DNA from 2 places in the Paenibacillus sp. NPDC093718 genome. Region 1 is predicted to be linked to the other one. Evidence: riboswitches for the same ligand, from Rfam matches in the RefSeq annotation. Region 1 holds a riboswitch; the other holds the start of a gene.
What was found. Region 1 has a riboswitch for cyclic di-AMP ahead of ACQKPA_RS32150 (G5 domain-containing protein). Riboswitches for the same ligand answer to the same signal wherever they lie in the genome.

Region 2: it holds a riboswitch for cyclic di-AMP, as region 1 does, so the genes downstream of both, ACQKPA_RS00905 (C40 family peptidase) here and ACQKPA_RS32150 (G5 domain-containing protein) in region 1, are expected to answer to the same signal.

The regions. Positions count from the first base shown of each region.
Region 1 covers NZ_JBNNUS010000020.1:45,937-53,214, forward strand. Annotated here, with positions in the region: gene yabG (sporulation peptidase YabG) at 267-1,169, opposite strand; gene rsmA (16S rRNA (adenine(1518)-N(6)/adenine(1519)-N(6))-dimethyltransferase RsmA) at 1,282-2,166, opposite strand; gene rnmV (ribonuclease M5) at 2,163-2,714, opposite strand; gene ACQKPA_RS32150 (G5 domain-containing protein) at 2,900-4,087, opposite strand; cyclic di-AMP (ydaO/yuaA leader) riboswitch at 4,359-4,573, opposite strand; gene ACQKPA_RS32155 (TatD family hydrolase) at 4,779-5,543, opposite strand; gene ACQKPA_RS32160 (HD domain-containing protein) at 5,642-6,931, opposite strand; gene ACQKPA_RS32165 (AbrB/MazE/SpoVT family DNA-binding domain-containing protein) at 7,254-7,278, shown strand, end outside.
Region 2 covers NZ_JBNNUS010000001.1:181,494-188,771, reverse strand. Annotated here, with positions in the region: gene ACQKPA_RS00930 (ABC transporter ATP-binding protein) at 1-42, shown strand, start outside; gene ACQKPA_RS00925 (leucyl aminopeptidase family protein) at 89-1,549, shown strand; gene ACQKPA_RS00920 (copper homeostasis protein CutC) at 1,579-2,265, shown strand; gene ACQKPA_RS00915 (ROK family protein) at 2,301-3,254, shown strand; gene ACQKPA_RS00910 (hypothetical protein) at 3,649-4,176, opposite strand; cyclic di-AMP (ydaO/yuaA leader) riboswitch at 4,437-4,567, shown strand; gene ACQKPA_RS00905 (C40 family peptidase) at 4,571-5,047, shown strand; gene ACQKPA_RS00900 (stalk domain-containing protein) at 5,277-6,545, opposite strand; gene ACQKPA_RS00895 (2Fe-2S iron-sulfur cluster-binding protein) at 6,776-7,165, shown strand; gene ACQKPA_RS00890 (AraC family transcriptional regulator) at 7,262-7,278, opposite strand, start outside.

The DNA of each region.
Region 1 (7,278 bases):
GTCCATTATACAAAAGATTCAGTCATTTGTCAATTCAAAAACATTAATTATATCAGCATCAAAAATATATTGTCAACGTATTTTTTTTGACCCTGTATTTCTCGTGTGCATTTGCTTTAATATGTGCTAAATTGACAAGCTTTATGTATTTTTTTTGACAACTTTCTTAAAGAATTGAAACAAAAAATAAAGAACCCCAGCTTGTGGGGTTCTGCTCGGGTCTTTCTTCAACGGCCGATAAGCCTCTTTCAGAACACAGAATGTGCCTAACTCACCGAAGGCGTAACCTTCAATGTGGACAAATCCTGCAGCTTGGGCAGACCGATCCGGTAGCTGCCTCTCGTCTCGATTCCGCCCACGCCCTGGCTGCCGCTGATCGTATGATGTACAACATCATGAATGTTCACGGTATCCCTGACCGACGTATAGGCTGCCTTGGCGGCGACGTAGACGGGATCCAGCGCATGAATGAGGATTCGCCCCGGCGAGCTGGCAAAATTGGCTCCCGCCTGCAGCAGCGCTTCAAAATGCGATTGGCACGCCCCGGCCACAATGACTAGGGAATCCAGATTCCGCTCATATTGACGTGCCACCTGAATGGCCGTGACAAAGTTGTGTGAATTCTTATAGCTGTCCAGGCTATATAAATCGTATGGCTGTCGTCTCTTCAGAACTCCATCATGACCCGTAATTACCACGATATCAGGTCTTACCCGCGGAAGAAGACGATATAATGAATCGGCCATCCCCGACTCATTGATATAATGGCCTTCCGCTGGGACCCGAAGCTGATTGTACAAGGTCAAACTCTTCTTCAGGTATTGGGGATCCCCATCCAAATGCAGCACTTTGCCCGGCACGTCAAAATATCCTTTATCCGCAAGCTGGCCGCCTTCGATATTGCGCAGGCTGGCCAGTTGACGCTCGCTCTGCTCCTGTCTGTGCTTCTGCAGGCGGTCCAGCGACTCATTGGCTTTGATCTGTGCCTGCTTTGTTCGTTCGCTTAAGGTGGGATGCGGGACCGTGACCAGATCATCAACGGGAGCATCGGCCAGTAACCGGAATTCCGTCCCTTTGATGACGATATTGTTATTTTGCCGCATGCCTTCTACCCGGAACGTTACATCGCCGCCGTAGGATTTACGAACGACCAAGTCTCCCAAGTTCATCACAACATCACCCCTACCCTATGGTATGGGCCACTGTGACTATTGGTTCTTGGAAACATCAATTTATCGGGTCGAGACCTTCCGCGGGTCTATGGACGCTCTAATGGCCGTATTAACGAATATCCGCGTTGTACAATATGTTGCTAAGCCGGGCATACTCCTCAATACTAAGGGTCTCACCGCGCCGTGAAGGCTCGATGCCCGCCTCCTGCAGCAGCTGCTCCAGCCGTTCACGGCCTTCTCCCGGAAAGAACCGGCTCTTCAGATTATTGGCAATCGTCTTCCTCCGCTGGGCGAAAGAGGCCTGGACCACCTCGAAGAAGAAGCCTTCGTTTTCTACGCTGACAGGAGGCTGTTCCCGGACCGCCAAGCGAATAACTGCCGAAGCGACATTCGGCTGCGGGATAAACACCGTATGCGGCACAATACAGACCAGCTTAGGCTCACTGTAATATTGAACGGCAATGCTAAGGCTGCCGTAATCCTTGCTTCCCGGTGCCGCCGCCATCCGCTCTGCCACTTCTTTCTGAATCATCACCACGATATTCTCCAGCGGCAGCTTCTCCTCCAGCAGCTTCATGAGAATCGGCGTCGTCACATAATACGGCAGATTCGCAACCACACTTACCTTCGATACGCCCGCAAAATCCTGACGGAACAGTTCGTGAAGATCCACCTTCAGGACATCCCCATGATGCACCTTCACATTCTCATAGGGCTCCAGGACCTCCCGCAGGATGGGAATCAGGCGCTGATCAATTTCGACCGCGGTGACAGTTCCTGCCGTCTGTGCCAGCTTCTCGGTTAACGCACCGATCCCAGGCCCGATCTCAAGCGCTCCCTTATCTTCATCCAGTCCTGCAGCCTCCACGATTTTATACAATATATTCTGATCGATGAGAAAGTTTTGACCCAGACTCTTCTTGAAGGAGAATCCATGCCGTGAGATGATCTCCTTCGTCCGTCTTGGTGTTGATATATCCTCGATCCGATTCATTGGCTTACGCCCCCTTCTTCCAGCTGTGCAAGCGCGGCCAGAAATTCTTCCCGCGATATTTGAAACATGGCCAATCGTTTATGGAATTGCTTGCTGTTGCAATATCCGATCCCGAGCAGGTTTCCCATCGTCATACGCCTTGCAGCCGCCTCCGGGTGGGCTGATAATCCAGCCTCCAGCATGTCCTCCAGACTGATTAGGCTCTCTCCACCCTCAAAGGAGGTATGGACCCGCTCCAGCGCACGCCGTATCGCTTCTGGCGAGGCATTCTCCACGCCGATATCCCCTTTGCGGGTAGCATCCGCTTCCGGAATAAAGGCATGCTTGCAGCCAGGGACACCCTGATCCACAATTTTGCGGATCCGCTCCCCTGCATGGTCAGGATCCGTTAATATAATAACGCCTCTGCGCTCCTGAGCAAGCGCTATGCGTTTCAGGATTTGTTTATTGATCGCTGAGCCGCCCGTTTCGATCGTATCCGCTTCTACGGCCCGTTTAATGGCAACGGTATCGTCTCTGCCTTCCACTACAATCACTTCTTTAATCATGCGTTTGTTCTCTTCCTTCCCAAGAAAACAGGCTTGTACAACCTCTAGGTTCCACCATCTTAGCCCTATATACTCCGTTCTTAACAAAACAAAAGAAGAGGAAATATTCCCTCTTCTTCATCATTATATATTATAAGCTAAATAGTATAGCATTAGAATGGTATTGTAAATTGGAATTCATGCGTCTAGTTCAATTCAGGTTTAACCGGACCGATCACGTAAACGGTGCGGCCGCTCTTCCGGCCGAAATTTATGGCCGATTTCAGTGAATCATAATAAACATCGATTTTGTTGCCTTTGATGGCACCGCCCGTATCTTCTGCACGACGGAAGCCAATGCCTTCGATATAGACCCACCAGCCGATCGGGATGATGTTAGGATCAACGGCGATGGTGCGCCCTTCTGTAACGCGTGTGCCGGATGCAGTGCGTGTACCGATACCCTGCTGCTCAGCGGAATACGCCGTCATCGACACGTTGTTCAATACCTTGCTGTATTTAAAATCAACGCCTGCCCGAGAAACCACGTTGTTCTCGACAGCCTTGGCGGTCGTTACTTTTTTCGTACCGGACAATTTAGCCGGTGTAGCCTTTACATCGGTGGCTGCCGCCTGAACGATGACAGGCTTCTCCACTTTTTTCGTGCCAACGGCAATGATTTTATCCTTCGTTCTGCGTTCAATTTCTTGGGAGACCTTCGTCTTGGAAACCAGCTTGCCATTGTGGTAGACCTTCTCATAATGGTTCACCATGAGACCAGGCTCGCCCCGCTGAATAACGCGGTTATCGCCTCTCTCAAGCGATGGGTCGGCTGTTTTGATCACACGGAAATCCCGATCTTCCGTCTCCTTAACTTTTTGCTTCGTGACGCGAACGACATCGATATTCATATTGCTGGTCAGCTTCGTGTTCTGTGCCGGTTGTACTATATCTTCACCCTGGATCGTAATACCAGCCTCTTTAAGTACATGATCAACCGTATCCTGGGATGTAAATATGGTTTTGGTTGTGCTGCCTACTGTAACTTTGACTGGAATTGCCCGGTCAATGATGATCCGGTCTCCATCCTGGATCGCGCCGTTTAAAGGCATCGAAATCTGATCCTGAGGACTCAACGTGATCGCTTGCTCATCCAGCAATTCCTGCAGCAATGATCCACGTGTTTCAACTGTGGTGACACGACCATCGACGACAAGCTGAACCTCCTTGCCTGCCTGATCATGTACGACCAACGATATGAGAAGTGATACCGTAACGGCACCCATGGCACCGAGCAACATCAGTTGACGCAAATTGTCATGCTTCCATCTCAATGCGTAAGACATGCTGGATGATTGTGATTCATGGGTTTCTTCAGGTTGAAAAATGCCCACTATTCCATCCTCCTTCATAGTCCCGCCGTCTAGGTAAACGCATGAATGCATTTGACGTGACTATAGCAATTTTTCTCACAAGGCGCCCTGCTATCTATCTACACCCTGCGTCAATTCCCGTCTTTCCGTCCATGTACCACCACCCCTTGTTTACCAAGAGTATGATGATCCCCTCTCCATTATTCAAAAATAAAAGAAAGCCATTGAAAGAGTACTAGAGGCTCTAACGTGGCTTCCTGATGATTAGAATCATGGAAATGGTATGCACGAGAATTCCCCTCTTATTTCGCTTACGGAGTTAGCTGTCGGGTTCGGACGTAAGAGAGACGCCCTAGATCCGGATACCCGCTCATGGCGAGATCCTTCAAATTCACCCCAAAGACCCGAAAAAGAAATCAAATACAGCTGCGCGCATTCAGACCAGTATGCACGGCGGTATCGGTTCCCCCGTTCTCCAGAATTTCAGAGATTAAGCGAGACGGTTCATGAAATATTCGGCCGCGATCTGCACATCGCAGCTTCTTATCACTGAAAAGATGATATCCTGTTTGTATGCAGGTTGTAAAGCAACATTCAACCACATTTTCTCATGTAAAAGGTTAAAATATTGTAATATCAACGCCTTTTCTGATTAAAAAACTTTAATTAATCGAAAATGCTCCCTTTTTCATCGCTTTTGCTCTCGTTTTCGCTAAATACCAAATCGTTCCAGCGCATTTTGGGTGGTAATTTGGGCCAATTCCTCATAGGACAACCCTCTAATTTCGGCTGCCGCCTCCGCCACTAATTTTACATATGCGGTCTCATTTCGTTTCCCGCGGAAGGGATGAGGTGTCAGGTAAGGGGAGTCAGTTTCGATCAATAATCGATCAAGCGGAACCTGCGCCAAAACCTCTTTGGGCTGCTTTGCATTTTTGAAGGTAATCGGCCCGCCAAACGAAATATGGAATCCCATATCGAGACACATTTTGGCCGTTTCCCAGCTTCCGGAGAAAGAATGCATGACACCGCCCACCTCGGAGGCTTTTTCCTCGCGCAAAATTCTCACGATATCTTCATGCGCATCCCGATTATGAATGACAATCGGCATGTTCAATTCCCGGGCCAGTCCGATCTGACGCCGAAGCACTCGGTGCTGAACTTCTTTCGGAGACGTATCCCAATAATAGTCCAAACCGATCTCTCCTATAGCCACCACTTTCTCATGACTGCACAAAGAGGCGATCCAATCCAGGTCCTGATCCTCCATGCTAATGGCGTCTACAGGATGCCAGCCCACCGCTGCATATATAAAATTATAGGTTTCTGCCAGCTTCATCGTAGTCGGAATCGTCTCCCGGTTAAATCCAATATTAATCATCCGGGTCACGCCGGCTTCGAGCGCCCGCTGGATTGCCTCTTCCCGGTCTTCGTCGAATTGGGCAGCATCCATATGAGTGTGCGTGTCGAATAACATAAAATCCACACTCTCCTTCCTGTCGTTTCTGTGTCGTATATCTTCCATTAGCTGGGTAAATTTGCAGGTAAACCAAGCGTTTCTGTATTCCATCTAGGTTAATGTTGTTGTTTGAAAACACTGGCTATCTTCTCCGGCATTTGAGCCAGCAGCGGACTTACCTTCTCCTCCGGATAATAAAGATGGTACCGTCCTTTATGAATGCCGCTGATCGAGCGTACAATATCGGATACCTCCGAGATTTCCTTCAGCTCATCATGCCGATCCAGAAGCAGGATTTGCTTCTCGTTAAGCGGCATATCGGAATGAACCTTATCATAAGGAAGATCCGTTGGAAAATCAATCTCCAGGTCATATTCCGGATGCAGTCCCACGGCATTGAATGCGTGGCGTATCCCGTCGATGGTCTCCAGATCGATGTTGTCGATTTCTACATATTTGTAGAGCTTTCGGTGCATGAAACGGCCGCATAATTCGCTAAGAAGCGGATCTTCCTCTTCCGTCCATTGCAGAAAGGCCGTTTGGATCAGAGCTTCATCAAGGCGCAGATATTGATTCACCCCGATATCCCCCGAAAACAACGCAGGAAGCGGATCGATCATGAATCGGAAAGCATATCCACGGTCATGCAGTTCCTTGGCCCGGCGGAAGATTTGGCGCAGGATGATTTCGGAGCTTCGGGTGACGGGATGAAAGTACACCTGCCAGTACATCTGATACCTTGACATTAGGTAATCCTCTACGGCATGCATACCCGATTCCTTCACGACGACCCGATCCCGGTACGGCCGCAGCATCCGCAAGATCCGGTCAATATCAATCGTTCCGTAATTGACTCCCGTATAATACGCATCCCTTAACAAATAATCCATCCGGTCTGCATCCAGCGGACTAGTGACCAGGTTAATCACAATCGGCTTGTCGTAGGTTTTGTTAATAACCGAAGCCACTTTCTCGGGGAAATCCGCTCCGAGCTCCCGCAGTACCTGATTAACGCAAGTATCCCCAAGCAGGATCCGGCATGTCCAATCCTCGTGATTCATATGAAAAGCTTCTTCTATAGAATGAGAAAAAGGCCCATGCCCCAAATCATGCAGCAGGGCCGCGCAGAGGGCAACTTGCCTTTCCTCAGCAGGCCAATCGGAGTACCCCCTTCGTTCGAATTGAGAGATGATTCTTCTCGTAATTTCATAGACTCCCAGTGAATGAGAGAATCGGCTGTGTTCGGCCCCGTGAAAGGTCAGAAATGAAGTCCCAAGCTGTCTCACCCGGCGGAGCCGCTGGAATTCCGGGGTATCGATTAATCGCCATATGATATCGTCTTGCACATGAATATAATTGTGGACGGGATCCTTAAACACTTTTTCTTCCGAAATTGGTGAATGCATTCCATCTCAACTCCTTATCGTTTTGATTTGGGTTTTTGCCGATAAACACTTCTTTTGACATCTAATGTCGAACAATGTCGAATATGGTAAAATCACGCTTTCCAAATCGACAAATAGAAAATCGCAGCAAAAATTGGTTCGATTATGGTAGTTACGTTGCTATACAAGGGTTTTGTTCACTATACTTTCGTAAAAGGTTCCGATTTTTCAAAAATATAGGTTGACTGTTTTGGGAATCGTTGGTACTATAAATAACATAAAAACTAGAACTATGTCGAATTATGACTTTTTTAAATTATGGCGAGAGGGGCATTTATAAGTTATGATGAAATCAACAGGAATTGTAA
Region 2 (7,278 bases), on a different contig from region 1:
GCATGCCATTTATATGACGAAGAAATCATGAAAAACGCTTAACAAACGCTTAACAGCGATGATTCTCTTATAGAGGAGGGAAGGCTCGATGAACATCACAATAGATGAAGCTCACCTGGCAGATACTTCGATTTATGTGGTTTATGAGGGCGAGGAGTCTCATTTTCGTTTAACGGAATCTCGAAAGCAGCGCATGACGCTGACGTGGTTCTATGGTCGCTCCGATCAAGAAGCGGATGATCTCGTTGTCGGCATGGGGCAGCGTTCGAAGCTGACGTTGGAGCAAGTGCGCAGAACAGGCGCATCAGCTGCGAGAGCATTGCTCAAGGAGAATAAAACAAGCGCAGCGCTGATTCGCCCCACAGTCCGCGGCGTCGGTGCATCTTCCCGGATTTCGATAGAGGAAGAACTCCAGGCGTGGGTTGAAGGCTGGATGTATGGACTATATCAATTCAATAAGCATCGCGGGGTTACGGCGAATCTGCAATCCCTGTCTCTTCATCTTCGACTAGAAGATTGGGAGGGGCTTTCCCGTGAAGATCTGGAAGCCATCATACAGACGGCAGAAATCCGGATCGAAGGGACGCAGTTCACCCGAGACTTGGTGAATGAGTCTCCAGAAACGTTAAATCCGGAAGCGTTCGTAGCGGTTGTTGAGGACCGTTTCAAGAAGGCACCCGTTCAGCTACATGTGTATCGCGGACAAGAGCTTCATGATCGGCGGATGAACGGTCTGATCGCCGTTGGTGCCGGCAGCAAATATGAGCCTGCCATGATTGAGATTACCTATAATGGGGTGGGTTCCGAGAAGGAGAGCCCTCATATTGTACTCATCGGCAAAGGCGTAACCTTTGATATGGGCGGCATGAACGTTAAAATCGGCCGAGACATCAGCGATGCTCGTATGGATATGGGAGGCGCTGCAGCGGTCGTGGGTGCCATGGATATTCTGGTATCGCAAAAAGCTTCGGTACGTGTAACGGCGCTGATCGCCGTTGCGGATAATTTATCGGGACCGGATGCGATGCTTCCTTCTTCCGTTATTCATTATCCGAATGGTCTAAGCGTTCAGGTCGCCAATACGGATGGGGAGGGCAGATTGATCATTGCGGATGCGCTGCTGCATGCAGCGAATCTTGGCGCAGATAAAGTGATTGATATCGCAACCCTCACCGGTAATGTCGGAGCCGCATTGGGCTTGGAGATTGCGGGCATCTGGGGCGATCCACAGATTACGGCCGATTTGGTTGAGATCGGGGAGCGTAATGGAGAGCGCGTATGGCCTATGCCGCTGATGGACGAGTACGAATCAGAGCTTAGAAGCGATTATGCCGATCTGAAAAATGTCGGTACGTCCACTTTGGCTGGCGCTATAACGGCTGCGCTGTTTATCCGTCATTTTGTGGCGGATTCCATGGAATGGGTGCACATCGATATGGCGGGCACGGTCCAGTACAAACGGGATTTCCCTCATTCCGCAGCGGGGGCTACCGGATATGGCGCGAGATTGCTCGCGGATTATGTGGAGAAGCAGTTTCTCCAAGCATAAAGAATCAACTTCAATAAGGAGTGACGATGATGCTGCTAGAAATTATCGCAACATGCGTGGATGATGCCATCACAGCAGAGCAGAATGGCGCAGACCGTCTGGAATTGATCACGGCGATCACCGAAGGCGGGCTTACGCCGGGAATCGGGCTCGTTGAAGAGGTTGTGAAAGCCGTTCAGATTCCTGTTCATGTCATGGTCAGACCTCATAGCAGATCCTTTGTGTACAACGAACATGATATAGCTACCATGATTGCGGAGGTGAAGGCGATCCGCAAGGCAGGCGCAGCTGGCGTAGTAATCGGCATGCTGACTCCGGAAGGAAAGATTGACGAGGTCTCCTTAGTCAAAATGCTGGAATGGACAGGTGATATGCAGGTCACGTTCCACCGGGCTTTTGATGAATTGGAGGATCAGTTCGAAGGGCTGCGTACATTGCAGAAATACCCGTCAGTTACCCGCGTCCTTACGTCGGGAGGACCGCAGCCTGCACCGCAAGCCATCCCAAGAATTCGGGAGCTCGTAGAACATACGGCAGGAAGCGAGCTTAAAATATTGGCAGGCAATGGCCTGAAGTGGGAAATCATACATGAATTTATCGACCAGACCGGCGTGATCGAGGTGCATTTCGGCTCCGCTGTCCGGTATGGCCGATCAGGGCTGAAGCCCATTGATCCGGTTGAGCTGCGATCATTGGCTGACAGCTTACATCAATAGAAGTAGCAAACCTATCGGAAACAGGTGAACAAAAATTGCAAACCGTATTGAATAAACAGCAAGAATTTGTGGTTGGCGTTGACCTTGGGGGTACGAAGATCGCGGCAGCGCTCTTTGATTCCGAAGGACAGCTGCTGTACCGGGAGCAAATGGAGACGGCAGGCGCGCGTACGGCCGAGGAAGTGGTCACGAGAATTACGAATATGATTCGCAGCGTCTCGGGCGGCCAATCGCTCCGAGGGGTTGGCATGGCTTCGCCGGGAACGGTTAACAGCCGGGAGGGCATTGTCATTCATGGGACGAATCTGCCGGAATGGACGAATGTTCCCCTCAAAGCATGGATGGAACGTGAGCTGCATACGGAAGTTCAGGTGCTGAATGATGCTAATGCAGCCGCATGGGGAGAGTATGTAAGAGGTGCTGGAAGAGGGGCGACGAACATGGTGTACGTGACGCTAAGCACCGGTATCGGTTCAGGCATCGTGCTGGATGGGAAGCTGTTCCTGGGCAGCAGTTCCTTTGCTGGGGAACTGGGACACCATATCATTGATCCCAGCGGTCCGCAGTGCAATTGCGGCAGCCACGGCTGCTGGGAGGTGTTTGCTTCAGGAACGGCCATCGGTCTTGAGGCTTCCCGCCGGATGCTCTCCCAACCGAGCGTCATAACAGAACTGGCTGCAGCCGATTCGGGGGTGAATGCCAAGCATGTGTTTGAGGCAAAACGTCTTCATGATCCTGTAGCCGTCGAGGTCATCGACCGTGCTATTTATTACATGGCGCTTGGATTGGTTAACGTCATTCACAGCTTTAACCCCGATCGCATCGTCATTGGCGGGGGTGTGAGCAGAGCAGGTGAGCTGTTGTTCCCGCAGCTGCGGGAAATGACGGATAAGCTGGTCATGCCATCCTATTTAGGAACGTACGAGATCGTTCCGGCAGGACTTCGGGACGATGTTGGTCTGGTTGGAGCTGCGGCTTTGTTCCAGTAGCATAGGCGTAAAGAGAATGATACGGATAGGATCAATGATGAATAGATACTAGACAGAGAGCGCTCGGAATGACGACGTAGTATCATGTTACCGAGCTAAAGAGAATTAGACAAAAGCCGCCCTTCTGAGGGCGGCTTTCCAATTATTCATAGAGAGCGGGAAACGGAGCGATCATTTTTTTGCGTCATAAGTCCGTAACATGTAACAAGTGATAGGCGTGAACCGTAAGCCGTCATCCGTTTGTGCTGGAGTCGATTTTTTTGGTTCCTGGTTAGGTTTGTTTGTATCCGACAAACAATAAACGGTTGCTCGCACTTTCCCGCCCGCCGGCGGAAACCGCCGGCTCCAAACCCGCACGTGGGGTGACCTGCAGGCTTGGAGCCGGCGGCTTTCGCTATTCCATGTACTTGGATGCGTCAAACGTAATCAGGGACGTATGATTGGCATGTTCAATCAGCGAAGAGAGCTTGGTTACTTCGCGTTCCTTCTTGCGGGCTTGCGCCTGATAAGCCTCCGGATCATATAAGGCGACGTTGAACAGCGTTATGGCACCGTCTCCGCTGCCACGGCTGCTCTGGCGCTCCAGCTTCTTGCGGGAGCCGAGATGGGCAAGCTGTCCGATATCGCTGCGTATTTGTTTGGCCAGCTCGATCGCTTCCATGATCGTAATGTCGGAGCCGTCCCAGGGAATAGTCTGCGTGGTATTGGAGATTGCCATCAGCAAATCCAGCTTCCTATAATCCGCCGCGGCCGCTTCGATTTCTTCTGTAATGGCATCCACGCTGCGCGTAGGGTATTCCGCCGTCTCCCCTTTTTCAATGATCGTGCTGCTGTTGTTCAAGCGTTCCGACATCAACTGATTGATGAGACGGTTAATTGCTGCCCGGACAGCTAGTGCTTCTGCCATCGTAATTTGACTCATAAGTGATAGATCACCTCTTTAATTTCATTTCTGATTGTGTAAACGCATAGAGTTGTAAAAAGTTGCTAGATTATTTAAAAAAGCAGCGCGAGAAGGTAAACAGAGTTACATAATTGTCATGACTGAGTGAGACGGTTAACCAATATCCGGCCAAAATTCTTCATCTTTACGACAGCTCCAAACATAAAACGATAGATTTTTAGGATATGATTGACAGCATCCTTGCTTGTATACTATATTAAGAGAAGGTTACAAAACGTTAATGAATTTTGCCGAATTTCGTTTGTGAAAACGGGGGAACCGTCTTGGGTGAATTACTCTTGTATAGAGAGTATAGGGAACCTTCAACCGAACCCTTAGCTAACTCCGTAGGCATCGAAGGAGAGAACATATTTTGAAGAAGTTTGTCATCACTTTGCTAGGGTCTGCAATTATTTTTTCTTCTGGTGCCGTTTCAGCATTTGCTGATCAACAACCGAATTTTCAGTATCAAGTGAAGCAATTGGTAGGAACTCCATACAAATGGGGCGGAACGACCACCAGCGGGTTTGATTGCTCCGGATTTATACTGTACATGTTTAGAAATTTCGATATTGATCTTCCGCGCACTTCCCAAAGCCAGGCTAAAGCGGGCGAACATGTGGATCGCGAAGATCTGCGGGTTGGAGATTTGGTATTCTTCAATACGAGCGGCAGCGGAATTTCCCATGCAGGCGTTTACATTGGTGACGGACAATTTGCGCATGCTTCCAGCAGCAAGGGAGTCAGAATCAGCAAGCTTAGCGATTCCTATTACGAGCCGCGTTATGTCACGGCACGTCGTGTTTTGAGTCAAGAAAACTATGCAAAGCTGGTAGGAAGCGCAAGCTAATTGGATTACGCAGCCGTTTAGGGTACGACATACATAATCAGAAAGCCTGACAAAGGGATGACCTTGTCAGGCTTTCTTTTTTTAGATATCAGAAAGTATAAACTTCGAAGCTTGTGACTTCCTGATATCGCAAGAAAAACTTCTACTAACTGCGGTCTGTCATCTGTGAAAGTACGTCGATAGACGTTTTTCTTACTATAAGTCTATCATCCCACATGGGGGTGTTCGGTTACTCCTTAACAACAGAGGCATTCACGGCAGCTTCCATTCCATTATCATAGAGACGGAACAAGCCTAGGCGCCAGAAAGCAGCACCTTTCAGGTCGTAACGTTTGGCCAAGCCGAGTTTATCGTCCACGGAAGTGGCGGTTTCGCTGCTTAAACTGATGCCAAGCAGGAGCTTGTGCTTCGGGACGCCTGCTTGGAGTGCCAACTGGATCGCTTGGTCTACCAGGCTGTTCGGTTCGGGAACCTGAGATTTGGTTCCGACCGGATTGTACTGATAAGCCATAACAATCAGGTCATCAGCGATGGAGGCCAGCGTCTTGTAATCATATCCTTTATAGGCGCTGTTCAATGGCGGCACCGCTAAAGACAGGGCAACGTCATTCGGCAATGCCGCTTTCAATTGCTTGACATAATCATTGAGCAGCTTCTGCTGCTTCACGGCATCCAGTTTAAATCCGAGCCCTTCAAAATCAAGCACAACGCCGCCGAATCCGTTCTCCGCTACCGCGGCTGTGATGCCTTCAATGGACTTTTGGCGGAGGTTGCCGTCGCTCAGGACTTTGGTTAATTCGCCGTTTCCATCCAAGGCATAGACCATAAGGTACGGTTTAATCTCCTGGTCCGCAGCATCGGCAACAATCGATTGCGGCGTAACGTCTCCAGCCGAAGCGGGAAGGCGGTACTCATCCCCTTGAAGCGTGAACTGACCCTCGCGATCGATGCGGCTCCAGCCAAAGGCGACAGAATTCATGGATCCCACGAGATCCCGTTCTTGGAAAGATTGTAATGCATAGAAAGCTCTCAAATGCATTTCGCGCTGCGGCGATACGAGGGAGACTGTACGAGTCGACTGGTTCCAGCCGACATCAACGCCGAATTGGCTGCTGAACGAGCTGAGCGGGATCAGCACACGGCCTTCCCGCTCCATCGGCGGAGCTGCAAGCTTCACTTTTTTTCCATTGACGGTTGCGCTCGTGCTCCCAACTTGAAGTAACACTTCTGTCGATTGGCCTTTCACACTGCCAATGGCCTTCACGGTTTGCGTCTTGCTATTCCACGTGATTTGAATGCCCAGTGCTTCTCCAACCGTCCGGAATGGGACGTAGGTAACCCCTTTGTCTACCCGTGGAGCCGCATCGAAGGTAAGCGCAACGTCATCCAGCTTTACCGAAATGGCAGGCGCAGCCTGTACCTGGCTGATATGCGGTGTGGTTAAGGATAAGGCAAGGACGGCAGCGACAGCTGTTTTACCTATTCGTTTATGCAGCATGCTTTTTGTTTTCCCTCCAACATCATAAAATAATAGAATGATTTTTATAGAATTTGGAAAGTGCTCTAGCATACGCTAGTATAGCAAAATTTTCATAGAGTTCCAATTCCATGATGTCAATGTCATAGAATAGATAAGAGTAAGCATGTTGATTTTTTAAACTTTCCAGTATAATAAATGAAGGATTTGATACATAACCTGATGATGACATGCATAGGGGGATAACGCGCGTGTTTAAATTCTGGAAAAAGAAAAAGGGCAGGGATAGCGGAGACAAAGCCTCGATCCCTGCAGCGGAAGAGATAATGGAAGCCGTACCGGATCCGATCATTGAGCTTGCAGGCCGCGAGGTTCGCCGCAGCGTGGCGCCTGTTCTTGGCATGACGGTGCTTGATCTGGCCGAGCGGAATGATGTGGACTGGAACTCTTTTTGCAAAAGAGGAACTTGTGCGCGCTGCCGCTGTATGGTAGTGGAGGGAATCGAGTATTTGTCCGAACCTAATCTGGCCGAAGAACGCCGCCTGGATCCGGAAGAGATCGAAGAAGGCTATCGTCTGGGATGCCAGAGCAAGATCGAAGCGGTCGGTCCCATCAAAATCAAGCATGCCCCATACTTTTGACGACATAGAAGGACAAATAACAGAAATATTTAAAAGCAGGCAGCCGTATGATCGCGGCTGCCTGCTTTGTTGATAGGAAAACAAACTTAAATCCCTTCACTCCACGGCCATTC